3 regions of the Streptomyces sp. NPDC048295 genome follow, and region 3 is predicted to be linked to each of the others. Evidence: riboswitches for the same ligand, from Rfam matches in the RefSeq annotation. Region 3 holds a riboswitch; each other region holds the start of a gene.
The links. Region 3 has a riboswitch for cyclic di-AMP ahead of AB0D53_RS06480 (NlpC/P60 family protein). Riboswitches for the same ligand answer to the same signal wherever they lie in the genome.

Region 1: linked by a shared signal. The riboswitch ahead of AB0D53_RS22655 (transglycosylase family protein) and the one ahead of AB0D53_RS06480 (NlpC/P60 family protein) in region 3 are both predicted to bind cyclic di-AMP.
Region 2: linked by a shared signal. The riboswitch ahead of AB0D53_RS23910 (transglycosylase SLT domain-containing protein) and the one ahead of AB0D53_RS06480 (NlpC/P60 family protein) in region 3 are both predicted to bind cyclic di-AMP.

Annotation. Positions count from the first base shown of each region.
Region 1 covers NZ_JBEZLL010000015.1:88,830-94,878, reverse strand. Annotated here, with positions in the region: gene AB0D53_RS22670 (nucleoside triphosphate pyrophosphohydrolase) at 1-673, shown strand, start outside; gene AB0D53_RS22665 (cytochrome P450) at 724-2,037, shown strand; gene AB0D53_RS22660 (transglycosylase family protein) at 2,143-3,084, shown strand; cyclic di-AMP (ydaO/yuaA leader) riboswitch at 3,385-3,556, shown strand; gene AB0D53_RS22655 (transglycosylase family protein) at 3,560-4,318, shown strand; gene eno (phosphopyruvate hydratase) at 4,605-5,885, shown strand; gene AB0D53_RS22645 (septum formation initiator family protein) at 5,984-6,049, shown strand, end outside.
Region 2 covers NZ_JBEZLL010000016.1:159,245-165,293, reverse strand. Annotated here, with positions in the region: gene AB0D53_RS23935 (HD domain-containing protein) at 1-233, opposite strand, end outside; gene AB0D53_RS23930 (NAD(+)/NADH kinase) at 292-1,356, opposite strand; gene AB0D53_RS23925 (APC family permease) at 1,486-2,883, opposite strand; gene AB0D53_RS23920 (hypothetical protein) at 3,254-3,571, shown strand; partial or broken gene AB0D53_RS23915 (FAD-dependent monooxygenase) at 3,616-3,994, shown strand; gene AB0D53_RS23910 (transglycosylase SLT domain-containing protein) at 3,988-4,485, opposite strand; cyclic di-AMP (ydaO/yuaA leader) riboswitch at 4,490-4,674, opposite strand; gene AB0D53_RS23905 (ATP-binding cassette domain-containing protein) at 5,280-6,049, shown strand, end outside.
Region 3 covers NZ_JBEZLL010000003.1:400,341-406,389, reverse strand. Annotated here, with positions in the region: gene pcrA (DNA helicase PcrA) at 1-2,143, opposite strand, end outside; cyclic di-AMP (ydaO/yuaA leader) riboswitch at 2,391-2,555, shown strand; gene AB0D53_RS06480 (NlpC/P60 family protein) at 2,554-3,699, shown strand; gene AB0D53_RS06475 (hypothetical protein) at 3,755-4,108, opposite strand; gene AB0D53_RS06470 (C40 family peptidase) at 4,423-5,484, shown strand; gene AB0D53_RS06465 (GNAT family N-acetyltransferase) at 5,560-6,049, shown strand, end outside.

The DNA of each region.
Region 1 (6,049 bases), on a different contig from region 3:
CGGTTCGGGCCGGGTGCGGATGCCGGACCTGGAACTGCTGCCCGGTTCGTACGACCTGCCGGGCGCCCGGCTCCTCGACCTGGTCCAGGTCATGGACCGGATCAGGATCGAATGCCCGTGGACCTCGCAGAAGACCCACAAGGGCCTCGCCAAGTACGCCATCGAGGAGGCGTACGAACTCGTCGAGGCGATCGAGGACGGCGACCGCGACGAGCTGCGCGAGGAGCTCGGCGACGTACTCCTCCAGGTCGTCTTCCACGCCAGGATCGCCGAGGAGGACGAGCAGGAGCCGTTCTCCGTCGACGACGTGGCCGCCACCCTCGTCGAGAAGCTGATCCACCGCCATCCGCACGTCTTCGGCGACGAGACCGCCGAGACCCCGGAGGACGTCCACGCGCACTGGCTGCGCACCAAGGCCATCGAGAAGCAGCGCGACTCGGTCACCGACGGAGTCCCGCTCGGCCAGCCCGGCCTGGCGCTGGCGGCGAAGCTGGCCGGCCGGGTCCGTACCGCGGGGCTCGACGTGCCGCTCCCCACCGGCGACGGCATCGGCTACGAGCTCCTCGCCCTCGCCGTACGCGCCGAGCAGGACGGCATCGACCCCGAAGCGGCGCTGCGGGCCGCGGGCCGCGCCTACCGGGACGCCATCAGGGCGGCGGAGGGCGACGCCTAGCGCCCGAGGGCGCCGGAGGGCGTCCGGGGGCAGCGGATAACGTCGGGGGGGTGAACCACAGCCCCGCCGACCGTCCCGCCGATCAGCCCGCCGCCTGCCCCGCCGGCGGACCCGAACTCTTCACCTGGGAGTTCGCCACCGACCCGTACCCGGCGTACGCCTGGCTGCGCGAGCACAGTCCCGTGCAACGGACCGTGCTGCCCAGCGGTGTCGAGGCCTGGCTGGTGACCCGGTACGCGGACGCGCGGCAGGCGCTCGCCGACTCCCGGCTCTCCAAGAACCCGGCGCACCACGCCGAGCCTGCGCACGCCAAGGGGAAGACCGGCATCCCGGGGGAGCGCAAGGCGGAGCTGATGACGCATCTGCTGAACATCGACCCGCCGGACCACACCCGGCTGCGCCGCCTCGTCTCCAAGGCGTTCACCCCGCGCCGGGTCGCCGAGTTCGCGCCCCGCGTGCAGGAACTGACGGACCGGCTCATCGACCGCTTCGTCGCGGAGGGGAAGGCGGACCTCATCCACGACTTCGCCTTCCCGCTCCCCATCTACGCGATCTGTGATCTGCTCGGTGTCCCGCCCGAGGACCAGGACGACTTCCGGGACTGGGCGGGCATGATGATCCGCCACGGCGGTGGCCCGCGCGGCGGGGTGGCCCGGTCGGTGAAGAAGATGCGCGGCTACCTCGCCGAACTCATCCACCGCAAGCGGGAGAACCCCGGGGACGACCTGATCTCCGGGCTGATCCGGGCCAGCGACCACGGCGAGCACCTCACCGAGAACGAGGCCGCGGCCATGGCCTTCATCCTGCTCTTCGCCGGATTCGAGACCACGGTCAACCTCATCGGCAACGGGGTCCACGCCCTGCTGCGCAACCCCGGGCAGCGCCGACGGCTCCAGCTCTCCCTGGACGCGGGGGAGAGCGGGCTGCTGGAGACCGGGATCGAGGAGCTGCTGCGGTACGACGGTCCGGTGGAGCTGGCCACCTGGCGGTTCGCCACCGAGCCGCTGACGCTCGGCGGGCAGGACATCGCGGCCGGGGACCCCGTGCTCGTGGTGCTCGCCGCGGCCGACCGCGACCCGGAACGCTTCGAGGATCCCGACACGCTCGACCTCGCACGGCGTGACAATCAGCACCTCGGATACGGGCACGGCATCCACTACTGCCTGGGCGCGCCGCTCGCCCGGCTGGAGGGACGGACCGCGCTCGCCACGCTCCTGACCCGCCTTCCGGACCTGCGGCTTGCAGTGGAACCTACCGATTTGCGGTGGCGTGGCGGGCTCATCATGCGTGGACTTCGCACGCTCCCGGTGGAGTTCACGCCGGGGCCCACGCGCGCCGAAAGTGACACACCGTCAACTCTGTGACTTTGGCGTGATCTGCGCTGCATCGACTTGTGACGCGCGTTCGAGTCCCGCTAGGTTCACCGTTCGACTCACCAGTCACACGTCAGTCACACGGAAGGCAACCCCATGGGCTCCGCGAACGGCAGACACCGTCGCCCCCGTCAGGCACCCGCCATCGTCGTCGCCGCGGGCGTGACCGGATCGGCCATCGCCATCCCGCTGCTCGGCGCGGCCGGCGCGCACGCGGCCGACGCGACGACCTGGGACCGGGTGGCCGAGTGCGAGAGCGGCGGCGCGTGGAGCGCCGACTACGGGAACGGCTTGTACGGCGGCCTGCAGTTCTCGCCGCAGACCTGGAAGGCGTACGGCGGTGAGGCGTACGCGGAGCGCGCCGACCTCGCCAGCCGGGCGCAGCAGATAGAGGTGGCCGAGAAGGTCCTGAAGGACCGGGGGCCGAAGGCCTGGCCCAGCTGTGCGGTCATCTCCGGCCTCGCGGTGGACGGGGTGCTGCCGGGGGTCGACCCGGGCTCCGTTCCCGCCGAGGACCCGGCCGCGAGCACCGAGCCGGCTGACGGCGCGTCGGCGGACCCGTCCGACGACGCCACGCCGTCCGGGAGTGCCTCGGAGGACTCGAAGGGCTCGAAGGGCTCGAAGGGGTCCGGCAAGCCGTCGGGGAAGACCTCGCCGTCCCCGAAGCCCTCCGGCTCGACCACCCCGTCCCCCGACGAGTCCCGTGACGAGTCCGGCGCGCCCGGCTCGTCCAGTGGCACGGGCGGCAAGCACCGCGGCGCGCCGGCCGCCGAGGGGAGCCGCGGCACGGACGGCGGCGACCGTGAGTCGGGCCGGCACGCCTCCCGCGGCGGCGGTGACGCGCGCGACACGGCCGAACCGACGGCTGACGGCGCGTACACCGTTCGGCCCGGCGACAACCTCTGGTCGATTGCTGACGCACAGAAGGTTCCCGGTGGCTGGCCCGCGCTCTACGAGGCCAACAAGGGCGCCGTCGGCTCCGACCCGGACCTCATCCTCCCTGGCCAGAGCCTCGATCTCGATGTGAAGGACCAGTGAAGGCAGTCTGATAATCGACTAAAAACACCTCGAAAATCGGGGCAGTTCAGGGACCTATGTCCACTTATGCGTAAGTGAGACATGGGTCTCTTTGGGTCAACTGGCGTGTCGCGCCCAGGGACCCCTTCCGCATCGCGTCCCACCTGCGGAAACGACGGTTCTTCAGATGCAAGTACGGGCAGATTGTCCGATGTGTCCATCTTTGAATGTGAGGGTTGCGTATGTTTACGGTCGGAACCGCTCGCACCGCGGGCCCCGTCGACCGTCACGCCGAATCCTGCCGTCGGTCGAAGGGAACAGACGCGTAAAGCGCCGTAGGCAGGAGCGGGGGACCCAGGTAAGCGCCGGGCCCGATCGTCGAAAGACGCATCAGGACCGGCTTGGGGTGAAGTCGCGTGCTAGGACGTGCGACCGGGCAACTCACTTGGCCCGAACCCGACAGCTCACCTCGTAGGCGTCGGTGAGGAGAAGTTCCATGCTGCTTTCCAGCAAGGGCAAGCACCGCCGCCCGTCCAAGGCCGTCCGTATCGCCACGCTCGCCGGTGTCGCCGGTGCCGCTGTCGCCGTGCCCCTGATGGGTGCGACCGGCGCCTCCGCCGCCTCCGTCGCCACCTGGGACGCCGTCGCCCAGTGCGAGTCCGGTGGCAACTGGTCCATCAACACCGGCAACGGCTACTACGGCGGTCTGCAGTTCTCGCAGTCCAGCTGGGCCGCCGCCGGCGGTACGCAGTACGCCCCCCGCGCCGACCTGGCCACCAAGGCCCAGCAGATCGCCACCGCCGAGCGGCTCCTCGACATGCAGGGCCCGGGTGCCTGGGGCTGTGCCGGCGCCGGCAACCTGACCAACGACGGTGTCGACCCGGGTGTCAACACCGGCTCCTCCTCCAACTCCACCGCGAGCTCCGGCGCCTCCGAGCAGCAGAGCGCCCCGGCCGCCCCGAAGCAGCAGGCCCAGCCGAAGCAGAGCGAGCGCACCGAGGCCCCCGCCGCCTCCCGCTCGGAGCGCTCCGCCGCCCCGCAGGCCGAGTCGAAGAAGACCGTCACCACCCCGACCGGCGAGAAGGTCAAGAAGGGCGACGGCGAGTACAAGGTCGTCTCCGGCGACTCGCTGAGCAAGATCGCCGCCGACCACAAGGTCGAGGGCGGCTGGCAGAAGCTGTTCGAGCTGAACAAGGACATCGTCAAGAACGCCGACCTGATCTACCCGGGTCAGCAGCTGCACCTGACGAAGTAGTCGCGGCTCGCTCCTCCCCGAGCACCCCGGCCCGGCGCGCGTTCCCCCGTACGCGCCGGGCCGGGGTTCTGCCGTCCGCGCTCGGGGGAGCGCCGGACCGTTCAACTGTTGTAGTTACCGGCCAGTAAATTTCTGACTGTTTGTCCGACAATGTGTGCCCTCGGGTCCTTTTTCGTCCCAGGGGTCGGGCGGTCGTCGGGCTGAGCGGGCCGGGCCGGTTAGGCTCTTGGCGCAAGGCCAAAGCGACCCTGCACAAACAGCGTCATATCCCAGAAGGAGATGCCTCGTGCCGTCCATCGACGTCGTCGTAGCCCGGGAAATCCTCGACTCCCGCGGAAACCCCACGGTCGAGGTCGAGGTCGGCCTCGACGACGGCAGCACGGGCCGTGCTGCCGTTCCGTCCGGCGCCTCCACAGGGGCGTTCGAGGCCATCGAGCTCCGTGACGGTGACCCCAACCGCTACCAGGGCAAGGGCGTCGAGAAGGCCGTCCTCGCCGTGATCGAGCAGATCGGCCCGGAGCTCGTCGGCTACGACGCCACCGAGCAGCGCCTGATCGACCAGGCGATGTTCGACCTGGACGCCACCGAGAACAAGGGCTCGCTCGGCGCCAACGCCATCCTCGGCGTCTCGCTGGCCGTCGCCCACGCCGCCTCCGAGGCCTCGGACCTGCCGCTGTTCCGCTACCTCGGTGGCCCGAACGCGCACCTGCTGCCCGTTCCGATGATGAACATCCTCAACGGCGGTTCGCACGCCGACTCCAACGTGGACATCCAGGAGTTCATGATCGCGCCGATCGGCGCCGAGTCCTTCTCCGAGGCGCTGCGCTGGGGTGCCGAGGTCTACCACACCCTGAAGAAGGTCCTGAAGACCAAGGGCCTGTCGACCGGTCTCGGCGACGAGGGCGGCTTCGCGCCGAACCTGGAGTCGAACCGCGCCGCCCTCGACCTCATCATCGAGGCCATCAAGGAGGCCGGCTACGCCCCGGGCAAGGACATCGCGCTCGCGCTCGACGTCGCCGCGTCCGAGTTCTACAAGGACGGCAAGTACGAGTTCGAGGGCAAGGCCCGCTCGGCCGCCGAGATGACCGAGTACTACGAGGAGCTCGTCTCCGCGTACCCGCTGGTCTCCATCGAGGACCCGCTGTACGAGGACGACTGGGCCGGCTGGAAGGTCATCACCGACAAGCTCGGTGCCAAGGTGCAGATCGTCGGCGACGACCTCTTCGTCACCAACCCGGAGCGCCTGGCCCGCGGCATCGAGGAGGGCTCCGCCAACGCCCTGCTCGTCAAGGTCAACCAGATCGGTTCGCTGACCGAGACCCTGGACGCCGTCGAGCTGGCCCAGCGCAACGGCTTCAAGTGCATGATGTCCCACCGCTCCGGCGAGACCGAGGACGTCACCATCGCCGACCTCGCGGTCGCCGTGAACTGCGGCCAGATCAAGACCGGCGCCCCGGCCCGCTCGGACCGCGTCGCCAAGTACAACCAGCTGCTGCGCATCGAGGAGATCCTCGACGACGCCGCGGTGTACGCGGGCCGTTCCGCCTTCCCGCGCTTCAAGGGCTGACAAGCCCGGCGGGGGCAACTGCCCCGGCCTCCGTCCGTCCCCGCACTCGGTCCCGTACCGTGTGCGGGGACGGACGTGCGTAATGGGGAGGCGGAGACATGGCCGCGAAGGACCGGGACCGGTTCTCCACCGCGACCCGGCTGCGGCTGCTCGGTGAGCAGACC
Region 2 (6,049 bases), on a different contig from region 3:
AATTCCTCGTTGAGGCCGAGATCGTGGAACATGGCCGCTACGTAGAGCAGTTCCGGGTCGAAGCTCAGCCCGCCCCGGTGTCCCCGGAGTCCGCCGAAGAAGTAGACGCGGCGGGAGTGGTGGTAGATCAGGTCGTCGGTCGTGTCACGCACCAACTGGGTTGCCGCCGCGGCCAGTGCGGTATCGGGAACCGGCGGGGCGGTGGACGTGGGGATGCCTGCGCTGTCGGGCATGACGACTCCTTTGTCGTACGGCACTTCGGCCTTGCGGCCCTGATCCGCCGGGCAGGCCCTATTCCCTGACCGCCGTGGAGAGATGGAGATGGGCCAGGTCGTGCGGGACCGGTCCGTCGGGGCGGAAGAGCGGTGCGCTCTCGCCGTCGGCAGCCGTGGCCGGCGCGTCCGTGAGGCGGAGGCGGGTGCGCAGCCGTCCGTAGAAGTCGTTCGGGCCGAGCCTGATGACCCGCAGGCGGCGCGGTGCCGCGTACACGCCGAGCCAGTCCCCGGCGGCCAGTACGCCGCGCAGCTGGCCGTCGATGGTCACCGCGCCCTGTCCCGAGTGCGGCAGGACCCGTACCGCGATGGGTTCGTCGGCCGCGGCGACCACGGTGCGGTCGAAGGTCATGTGTGCCGCCACGGGCGTGAAGAGGACGGCGTCCATGCGCGGTGAGACCACCGGACCGCCCGCGGCGAAACTGTAGGCGGTCGAGCCGGTGGGGGTGGCCATGATGACCGCGTCGGCGGAGTACGAGGCGAGGAGCCGGCCGCCGATGTAGACGCCGAGGCTCACCTGCCGGTCGCGGGCGAGCTTCTCCACGACGACATCGTTGAGTGCGGTGACATCCAGCGCAACGCCCCAGCCCTCCGCCGCGGCCTCCTCGTCGAGGGCGATCTGCGGTGGCGGCAGCATGGGGCGCTGTCCGTAGCCCATCAGGGCGTCGATGTCCGGGGGCACTTCGAGTACGCGGGAGGCTCGCATGGTCAGGGTCATGCGCTCCTCGACCTCCGCCCGGCCCCGGTGGACGGCGTCGAGCGCCCGGACCACGTCCTCGACGGGTACCTCGGTGAGGAAGCCGACGCGGCCCAGATCGATCCCGAGGACGGCTCCGTCGTTCTTGGCGGCGATCCTGGCGCCGCGCAGGAACGTCCCGTCGCCGCCGAGCGTCACGATGAGATCGGGGTTGCCCGCGACATCGGCTTCCTCGCGCCCGCCGCGTCTGCGTTCGTCGTCGCGCCACACGTCGAGGTCCGTGCACGGGATGCCCTCACGGGCACACCAGTCGCGTACGACTCCCGACGCGACGACGGCTTCGGGACGGCCCTGGTGAACGACGACTCCGACGCGCTCGACACTCATCCCGCCACGACTCCCCGTGTTCCGACGACGTCCCTCACTCCACTGTGAGGGCATCCGGGGTGTCTTCGCCCGTCGGCGGCCGCTCTTCACCGACGGGCCGGACACCGCGCGGAACACGTCCGGGGAGGGTCAGGAGTGCGCGTCCTCCGGGATGCTGACCAGCCAGCGGGTCTCCCGGCGAGGCCGCAGGTAGAGCGCCCAGTAGAGCGTGGCGACCGCTGTGATCCCGCCGGTCCACAGCAGGTACTCGGTCTCCTGCTGGGTGAGGATGTACGTCAGCACGGCGATCAGCAGCACGGGGATCGCGGGCCACAGCGGCATCCGCCAGGCCGGTGTCTCCCGGTGCGTGCCGCGGCGGCAGAGCAGGGCCGCGACCGCGACCAGCAGGTACATGGCGGTGACGGACACACCGGTGACGCCGTACAGCGTGTCGAGGTTGACGAAGCAGAGCGCCGCGCCGGGGATGCCGACGAGCAGGGTCGCCACCCACGGGGAACCGAACCGGCCGAGCCGGGCCAGAGCGTTGTTGATCGGTGCGGGCCAGGCCTTGTCACGGGCGGAGGCGAAGAGCACCCGGGAGTTCTGGATGACCATCACGATGCCCGCGTTGATGATCGCGAGGGCCACGCAGAGGCTGACGAAGGTGCCGACGGCCGAGTTGGACCAGGCGGCCACCATCGTGTTGAGGTCGCCCGAGGTCAGGGCCTCCAGGTCCGGGGCGCCCAGGGTGATCGCGATGACCGGGACGAGGATGACCGCGGTGGAGATGGCGAGGGTGGCGAGCACGGTGCGGGCCACGTTGCGCCGCGGGTTCTCCAGTTCCTCGGAGAGGTAGACGGCCGTGGAGAAGCCCTGGGTGATGAAGAGGGCGATCGCGAGCCCGGAGACCACCATCATCGCGGTGACGGTCGAGCTCGTGCCGCCCGACGAGGCGACCGACCCGTGCACCAGCGCCGATCCGCCTCGTTCGGAGTGGGCGAAGCCGAGAACGGCGACGACGCCTGCCGCGATCACTTCGAGTACGAGGAAGATCCCGGTGATCCACGCGTTGGCGCGCAGGTCGAGGAGGCCGGCGAGGGTGGCGAGCAGCATGACGCCGGCGCCCGCGACGGGGGCCGGAATGTGCACGATGGGTGCGAGGTAGTCGGCCGTTCCCATGGCGATCACAGGGGGAACGATCATCACGACCAGCAGCGAGAGCACGAAGACGAGCCACCCGGCGAGCCGCCCCGCCATGGTCGACACCATGGCGTACTCGCCGCCGGCGCTGGGGATGAGCGTGCCCAGCTCCGAGTAGCAGAAGGCGACCGCGATGCAGAGCAGCGAGCCGATGGCGATGGTGAGGGCGGTGTACGTGCCGAGGGTGGAGAACAGGTCCGGTACGACCACGAAGAGGGTCGAGGCGGGCGTCACGCAGGAGAGCGTGAGCAGTGTGCCGCCCACGACGCCGATGGAACGCTTGAGCTTCTGGGGAGTGGGGCCGGTCGCTGGGGCGAGCGCCTGGGGAGCGCTGAGCGTGTCGGTCATCGTGCGGTTCCGATCAACAGGTGCGGTGTCTGAGCACGGGAGCGGTATCGCCTCCAGACGAGGACGTGGTGAGTGGTTTCGTCGCTCCCAGCGCGATATGCAATCCCGACGTGTTCCGCAGGTCAAGAGGCGTTCACCTTCGGAATTCGTTGTTCCGATGGCCAAATTCGACGGTTTGGCGTTAACAACGCGTCATAGTCCGGGGATCGGGGGGTGCGGGAACCGCAGCCCGGGCCGATGGAAAGTTTCGCCCGTATCCAGCATCCGGAAGGCGGGACGACCTCCCGCACGGACGGGGCGGGCGGGGCGCGGGGCCGGAGTGGCGAGCCCGCGGGTCGCGCATCCGCGGTGTTGATGCCAGCCTGGAGTCATGGCTTGGGCGTCATGGACGACTCGCGGTGTGTTCTCCGGGCACGGTGGCGTGCTGACGGAAGAGGTCGGCGTCCTGTCCGGGGACCTGACCGTGCACACGACCTGGGCGGAGGACACGGCCCAGGTCACCGTGCAGTACACCGGTGCGATCGACTGGTTCACGATGTCGGGCAGCCCCGTCGCGTGCCCCTCGGAGGAGGACAGCCGTCGCCTGCACGACGCGGTGGTGCAGGCGGTCCGGGCCGGGTCGGCGGCGACCGTTCCCGTGATGCCCCGCTCGGGACCGGCGAGGCCGACGCAGCGCGCCCCGGAGTGAGGATCCCGCGCGGACGAACGGATGCCGCGAGACGCCGGCGCGGCAATGAGATGGTCGTGCGACTGCCGTGCTGCACCGTGGGCCGGATCGCCCTCCTCGGCGACGCCGCCCATGACATGACCCCGAATTCCTGCCAGGGGCCCTGCCAGGCGCTGGAGGACGCGGCGACACCGGCCGCCGCGCTGCGCGCCGGACCCATCGTCGAGCCGGCGCTCGGTCGCTACGACGCCGAGCGCCGGCCCCGCAGCCAGTCGGCCGCCCGTCCGCCCGCCGGGCCGCCGGACGGGTCAGCGGCTGTCCCGTCCGGCGGCCGTCGCGCTGCGGAACACGTCACTGCGACTCGCGCCGTCCCGCGTCACCGTCGGCACGATCCTGTGCCGTGCCGACCGGACGCCCCCGCGGCCGGGTTCCGTACCTCAGTAGGCCCCGAAGACGTTGTCGATGGAGCCGTACCTGTCGGCCGCGTAGTTGCACGCCGCGGTGATGTTGGCGACGGGATCGTAGGCGTCCATCGCCGTGCCGGGCACGTGGTAGGCCCGGAAGGTCGGGTCGATGATCTGGAGGAGACCCTTTGACGGTGTTCCTGCTGCGGCGTTCGAGTCCCAGTTGTTGATGGCCCGGGGGTTGCCGGAGGACTCGCGCATCACATTGCGGTGGATGCCGTTGTAGCTGCCGGGGATGCCGTGCTCAGCCATGACGGCCAGCGACTCCTTGATCCAGCCGTCCAGATTGTTGGTGTACGCCGCGGGCTGCGCTGCGGGCGCCGCGGCGCTGACGGACTGTACTGGCGCAGCCGAGGCCGTGGCGGCGCCGGTCAACGGCAGCAGGAGGGCGGCCGCACCCGTACCCGCGGCGATGAAGCCCCGGGTCAGCGAGGTGGACCTGAGACGACGGTACGTACGCGTTGCGGACATGCTGGATTCCTCTCCGTCGCCTGCGAGGTGAGCTGTCGGGTTCAGGCTGGAGATGCCTGGCCGCGCTGAGCGCGGCTTCACCCGAGCCGTTCCGGATACCGGGCCGGCGGCTTATCTGGGTCCCCCGCTCCTGCCGTACACGAGTGGGTCGGATGTCCGGGCGGCGGCAGGATTCGGCGTTCCGTCCGGATTGACGGTGACCGTAGGCGAGAGGAACCGAAAGGGACAAGACCCTGATTTCCGCACGCAATTCACTTACAAGATCAAGACATTGGAATTGTGGTAATCCAGCTCACATCGAGCGCGCCTCCCCCCTTGCACGGGAAGGGGTCCGCATCATGTGACGCGACTTCGAGGGAATGGGAAGTGACTCGCGCCACGAATTCACAAAAGGTGCAATTCACCCGGCACTCCAAAGGGGCAATTCGCCTGAACCACCCACAATGGGACGGACATACCGCGACGGAGGGCTCGCACAGCCGGCCCCGCCCGACGCCCGGAGGCATTGCCATCCCTCCCTCCCCACCGTTATGGTTCTGATGTCCTGTTGTCTCCGATAGAGGTGGACGTTGCGCATCTGAGGTTCGCGAACATCACGCCGTACGGCACCGCCCGTACGTCTGTCACGCCGTAGCAGTGCTCCGCACTGCCCGTGACCCCGCGTGGATGCGACCTCGGTGCATGAGCCGTCCCTCGATCTTCGGGACCGCCGTACCCCCCTCCGCTGCCCGGTCGCCGCGTGGTGCTCGCATACGAAGCCCCCACTCACCGCGCTTGCGAATGCGAGGAACACCATGGCGACACCCACCACCCCCGGCGCTTCCCTCACCTGCTCGGCCCTGTCCTTCCGCCGGCCGGACGGCACGACCGTCCTCGACGGACTCTCGCTCGCCATCGGCCGGGGCCGCGTCGGCCTCGTCGGTACCAACGGCGCGGGAAAGTCCACACTGCTGCACCTGCTCGCCGGTCAGCTCCGCCCCTCCCAGGGGTCGGTGACCGTCAACGGCAGCCTCGCCCACCTTCCGCAGAACATCACCCTCGACACCACACTGCGGGTGGACCGGGCCCTGGGCATCGCCGAGCGGCGCGAGGCGCTGCGCGCCATCGAGTCCGGGGACGTCGACGAGAAGCACTTCGAGACGGTCGGCGACGACTGGGACGTCGAGGAACGGGCCCTGGCGACCCTGGGCCAACTCGGGCTCGGAGACATCGAACTGGACCGCACAGTAGGCCAGTTGTCCGGTGGCGAGACCGTGCTGCTACGCCTGGCCGCACTGCTGCTGGACCGTCCCGACGTACTGCTCCTTGACGAGCCCACCAACAACCTCGACGTGTTCGCCCGCCGGAGACTCTACGAGGCCGTCGACTCCTGGCGCTCGGGCGTGCTGGTCGTGGTCAGCCACGACCGCGAACTGCTGGAGCGCGTGGACCGCATCGCCGAGCTGCGCGCCGGATCCGTGAACTGGTACGGCGGTGGCTGGTCCGCGTACCAGGAAGCCGTGGCCACCGAACAGGAGGCCGCCGGGAGGACGTTGCGGGCCGCGGAGGCCGATCTTCGCCGCCA
Region 3 (6,049 bases):
GGAACCGCGACGGCGGGTTGTACGAGGGCTGGCCCCACGCGCTGCGCATCGCGGCCCGGGTCAGATAGAGGCGCTCGCGGGCCCGGGTGATGCCGACGTAGGCGAGCCGCCGCTCCTCCTCCAGCTCCTTCACCTGTCCCAGCGCCCGCATGTGCGGGAAGACGCCGTCCTCCATGCCGGTCAGGAAGACGACCGGGAATTCGAGGCCCTTCGCGGTGTGCAGCGTCATCAGCGTGATGACACCGGAGCCGTCCTCGTCCTCGTCGGGGATCTGGTCGGAGTCGGCGACGAGCGCGACCTTCTCCAGGAACTCGGCGAGCGTGCCGGTGCCCGCGGCCGTGCCGGTGCCCTCCTCCTCGGCCGCTCCGCGCTCCTGCTCGAATTCGAGGGCCACGGCGGCCAGTTCCTGAAGGTTCTCGATCCGGGTCTCGTCCTGCGGGTCGGTGGACGCCTGGAGCTCGGCGAGGTAGCCGGTGCGCTCCAGGACGGCCTCCAGGACCACCGCGGGACCCACGCCCGACTCGACGACGGTGCGCAGCTCCTCCATCAGCGTGTTGAACCGCTTGACGGCGTTGGCCGACCGGGCCGCCATGCCGTACGCCTCGTCGACCCGGCGCAGCGCCTGCGGGAAGGTGATCTTCTCGCGCAGGGACAGCGCGTCGATCATCGCCTCGGCGCGCTCGCCGATGCCGCGCTTGGGCACGTTGAGGATGCGGCGCAGCGGGACGGTGTCCTCCGGATTGGCGAGGACGCGCAGGTAGGCCAGGATGTCCCGGACCTCCTTGCGCTCGTAGAAGCGCACGCCGCCGACGACCTTGTAGGGCAGGCCGACACGGATGAAGATCTCTTCGAAGACACGGGACTGCGCGTTCGTACGGTAGAAGATCGCGACGTCGCCGGCCTTGGCGTCGCCCGCGTCGGTCAGCCGGTCGATCTCGTCGGCGACGAACTGCGCCTCGTCGTGCTCGGTGTCGGCGACGTAGCCGGTGATCCGGGCGCCCGTGCCGGCGTTCGTCCAGAGGTTCTTGGGGCGGCGGCTCTCGTTGCGCTCGATGACCGCGTTGGCGGCGGAGAGGATCGTCTGCGTGGAGCGGTAGTTCTGCTCCAGGAGGATCGTCGTCGCGTTCGGGTAGTCCTCCTCGAACTGGAGGATGTTGCGGATGGTCGCGCCGCGGAAGGCGTAGATCGACTGGTCCGCGTCACCCACGACGCACAGCTCCGCCGGGGCGTCGCCCTCGCCCGCCGGGCCGACCAGCTCGCGCACCAGGGTGTACTGGGCGTGGTTGGTGTCCTGGTACTCGTCGACCAGGACGTGGCGGAAGCGGCGGCGGTAGTGCTCGGCGACGTCCGGGAACGCCTGGAGCAGGTGGACCGTCGTCATGATGATGTCGTCGAAGTCCAGCGCGTTGGCCTCGCGCAGCCGGGACTGGTACATCGCGTAGGCCTGGGCGAGGGTCTTCTCGAAGCCGTCCGCGGCCTGGCCGGCGAAGGTCTCCTCGTCGATCAGTTCGTTCTTCAGGTTGGAGACCTTGGCCGTGAACGACTTCGGCGGGAAGCGCTTCGGGTCGAGGTCGAGATCGCGGCAGACCAGGGCCATCAGCCGCTTGGAGTCGGCGGCGTCGTAGATCGAGAACGACGAGGTGAAACCGAGCCGCTTCGACTCGCGGCGCAGGATGCGTACGCACGCGCTGTGGAAGGTCATGACCCACATCGCGTTGGCGCGCGGTCCGACGAGCTGCTCGACGCGCTCCTTCATCTCGCCCGCGGCCTTGTTGGTGAAGGTGATCGCCAGGATCTGGCCGGGGTGCACCCCGCGCTCCGCGAGGAGGTGGGCGATCCGGTGGGTCAGCACCCGGGTCTTGCCCGAGCCGGCCCCGGCGACGATGAGCAGCGGGGAGCCCGCGTGGACCACGGCGGCGCGCTGCTCCGTGTTCAGCCCGTCGAGGAGCGCCGCGGCGTCGATGACGGGGCGGTGCGCGCCGTCGCGGTAGTAGGCGTCCCTGGGCGGCGGGGGCCCGTCGAACACGCCCGCGAAGAGGTCCTCCGGCACCGCTTCGGGTGCGGAGTCCTCGGGGGGCGGCGGGGGCTCTTCCTCCGAGTGCTGGAGGCCGGCCAGGAAGCTGTCGTCAAAGAGGCTGCTCATCGCTAGTCGAGTCTAGGCCGCCCCACCGACACCCGGAGGCCGCATGGCGAACCGCGCACCGCGACGGACACCCAGCGGAGGGGCGCACCCACAGCCCGTGAGGAATTCCGGGCCTCCACCGCCCCATTCCGGCAAGGTCACGAAAATGTATCGGGCATATCGAACATCAACCTTCACAGCAGCACCATGGGTTGGCTAGCGTGCTCGACCGGGCGGCCCGTACCCCCTTGAGGCGAACCACGCCGAGCGGGCGCCTCCGCCGAATCCGGCCGCCCTCAGGGGAGTTCGGAACCGGGGACCCATGAGCAGTACCGGGGTGAATCGGTCCTTATCCCCCACTCGGACCGTAGGGCAGCCTTCCGTTCCGCCCGAACCCGACAGCTAACCCGGTAGGCGGTCCACGGAAGGAGATGCCGGCCTTGGCATCCCATCGCAAGCCGCGCACCCGGGTGCGCACCACCGCACCGGCCGTCGGTCTCACCACCGCGGCGCTGGCGTCCGTGACCCTGCTCTCCACGCAGAGCGCCATGGCCGCACCCGATCCGAAGCCCGGCGTCGAGGACGTACAGAAGAAGGTCGACGACCTCTACCGGCAGGCGGGGACCGCGACCCAGCAGTACAACCAGGCGAAGGAAGCCTCCGCCGCCCAGCGCGCCAAGGTCGACGCCCTGCTGGACGACGTCGCCGAGCGCGCCGACAAGCTCAACGAGGCGCGCAGGACGCTCGGCGCCTACGCGGCCGCGCAGTACCGCAGCGGTTCCATCACACCGAGCGCCACGTTCTTCCTGGCCGACGACCCGCAGTCGTACTTCGACCAGAGCCAGCTGATGGACCGGATGACCAGCCGGCAGCAGCAGGCGATCACGGACTTCCGTACGCAGCAGGCCAAGGCGTCGAAGAAGCGCGCCGAAGCGGTGCGGAGCCTGGAGACGCTGACGACGACGCAGAGCACGCTGCGCACCAGCAAGCAGGACGTGCAGACGAAGCTGGGCGAGGCGCGCACGCTGCTGTCGAAGCTGACCGCCGAGGAGAAGGCGCGGCTCGCGGCGATCGAGCGGAAGAAGGAGGCCGAGGCCAGGCGCAAGGCGCAGGAGCTGGCGAAGCAGCAGGCCGCCGCGAAGGCCGAGGCCGACCGCAAGGCCGACGAGGCCGCGAAGGAGTCGGGCGGCGGTACGGGGACGGGCACCGGCTCGGACAGCGGCGCCACGACCAAGGCGGAGAAGGTGCTCGCCTTCGCCAGGGCCCAGATCGGCAAGCCGTACGTCTGGGGCGCGACGGGCCCGGCGTCGTACGACTGCTCCGGCCTCACCCGGGCCGCGTGGAAGGCGGCGGGGGTCGACATCCCGCGCACCACGTGGGACCAGGTCAAGATCGGCACCCGGGTCGCCACCGCGGACCTGCGGCCGGGGGATCTGGTGTTCTTCTACGACGACATCAGCCACGTCGGCATCTACAAGGGCGACGGGATGATGATCCACGCACCGAAGCCCGGGGCGAACGTGCGCGAGGAGTCGATCTACTACATGCCGATCTACGGCAGCGTGCGGCCCGCGTAGCGGGCCTCCACGCGCCGTACCGCCCCGGTGCCGGGGCGGTGCGGCGCGGGCGGGATCAGGTCCAGAGCGTGGCGATGAAGATGTTGAGCATCGTCAGTCCGCCCACCGCCGCGAAGGCGCCCTTGTCGACCGTCTCCTCGTCCCGCTTGATGTAGACGAGCGCGAGGACGACGACCAGGACCAGCAGCTTGACGCCGATCTTGATGTTGTTCACGTGGTTGCCGTCGGCCTCGTTCAGCCCGACCAGTGCGACGCCGGTGACCAGCATGGTCAGCGCGCCGTGCAGCATCGCCGGGACGAACCGGGCCGTGCCCGCGCCCATCGCCTTCATCTGGGTCAGGAAACCGCCCAGCAGGGAGGCGATGCCGATGATGTGCAGGGCGACGAAGACATGAATGAGTACGTCCATGAGGCCGCAGCCTAGCTCCGGCCATATCACCACTCGGCAGGCAGGTATACCTTCCTGACCACTTCACTCGCGTCTGTACCAATTGCCTTACTCTGGTGCAATTTTTCCGATCACTCGACGACATTGCCACGCCAAATCAAGACAATAAGCGTCATTACGACTCCTGCCCGTGCCCCGGGTTTAGCGTCGCTGAGCAGGTGGCCGGCTCCACCGCCGCTCCGTACGCGGACAGTGCACCGGTCGCCCCGCCGAGAGTTGTGGCGGGCCCGTCGGCATCCCCCGGCGGGCAGTCGTCAGGAAGGACGCACGCCCTCGTGGCAGCGCATCGAAAACCCAAGCAGCGCCCGTACACCGGCCCTGCTGCCCGCACCGCGGCGACCCTGGCCTTCGCCGGGGCCGCCACCGCCGCCGTGATGCCCGGCCCGGCGCACGCCGACCCGCAGCGCACCCCCGTCCAGGTCAAGACCGAGGTGGACCGGCTGTACCACGACGCGGAGGTCGCCACCGAGCAGTACAACGGCGCGAAGGAGAAGGCGTCCGCCGCCGAGAACGCCCTCGACGAGCTGCGCGACGAGGCCGCCCGCAGGACCGAGCGCCTCAACGCCTCGCGCGACGAACTGGGTTCGTTCGCCGCCGCGCAGTACCGCACCGGCGGCCTCGACACGTCCGTGCAACTGGCGCTCTCCTCCGACCCGGACCAGTACCTGGAGCGGGCCTCGTACGTGGACCGGATCGGCGACCGCCAGGCCGCCGCGCTCAACAAGGTCCGGCGGCAGGTCGCCCAGATCGCCACGCTGCGCGCCCAGGCCGAGGGAGAGCTGGCCGCGCTGGCCGCCCGCCGGGCCGAGCTGAAGAAGCACAAGGCGACGATCACGACCAAGCTCGCCGAGGCGCAGCGGCTCCTCGACCGGCTGAGCCCGCCCGAGCGCACCGCCTACGAGAACTCCGACCACGGATCGGCCGACGGCGCGCGCTCCGCCGGCCGCGCCGACCGCTCCACCGCACGCGGCCCCGTCCGGGCGCCGAACGCCCGCGCCGCCGAAGCCGTCGCGTTCGCGTACGGGGCGCTCGGCAAGCCGTACGTCTGGGGCGCCACCGGCCCCTCCTCGTTCGACTGCTCCGGGCTCACCCAGGCCGCCTGGCGCTCCGCCGGGGTCTCGCTCCCCCGGACCACGTACACCCAGATCAACGCCGGCCGGCACATCCCGCGTTCCGAACTCGCCCCGGGCGACCTGGTGTTCTTCTACTCCGGCATCAGCCATGTCGGGCTCTACATCGGCAACGGCCAGATGATCCACGCCCCGCGCCCCGGAGCGCCGGTCCGGGTCGCGCCGATCGACCAGATGCCCTTCGCCGGAGCCACCCGGGTGGCATAGGCTCCCGACTCCGATCCGGGTCGGCCCGCCATCGGGTCGGCCCGCCGTCGACCAACCGGCCGGAGGACGACCCACATGCCCATGGACGCCGATGTCCAGACCCATGCCCGTACGCTCGCCCAGCGCTCCCCGGACCACCTCCGGGTCGGGCCCTTCACGGTGCGGTACAACCCCGGCTGGTCGCTCAAGTACGCCAACTACGCCATACCCGACCAGGGGGCCGAGCCGACCGCCGACGATCTCGACGCGCTGATCGCGGCGTTCCGGGAGCACGACCGGCTGCCCCGGCTGGAGTTCCTGCCCGGATCGGCGCCCGCGGTCGAACCCGCGCTGCTCGCCGCCGGGTTCACCGTGGAGAACCGGGCCCCGGTCATGGCCTGCGCACCGGGCGAGCTGCTGACGCCGAAGCCGGTGGCGGACCTCACGATCGGCGAACCGGCCACCGACGCGGAGTTCGCCGCCGCCGCGCTCGTCCAGCACCACGGATACGGCGGGACCGGCGAGCCCGAGGACGGCGTGGCGCAGTGGCTGCGCACCGCGGCCCGGGACGGCGGGGTCGCGGCCC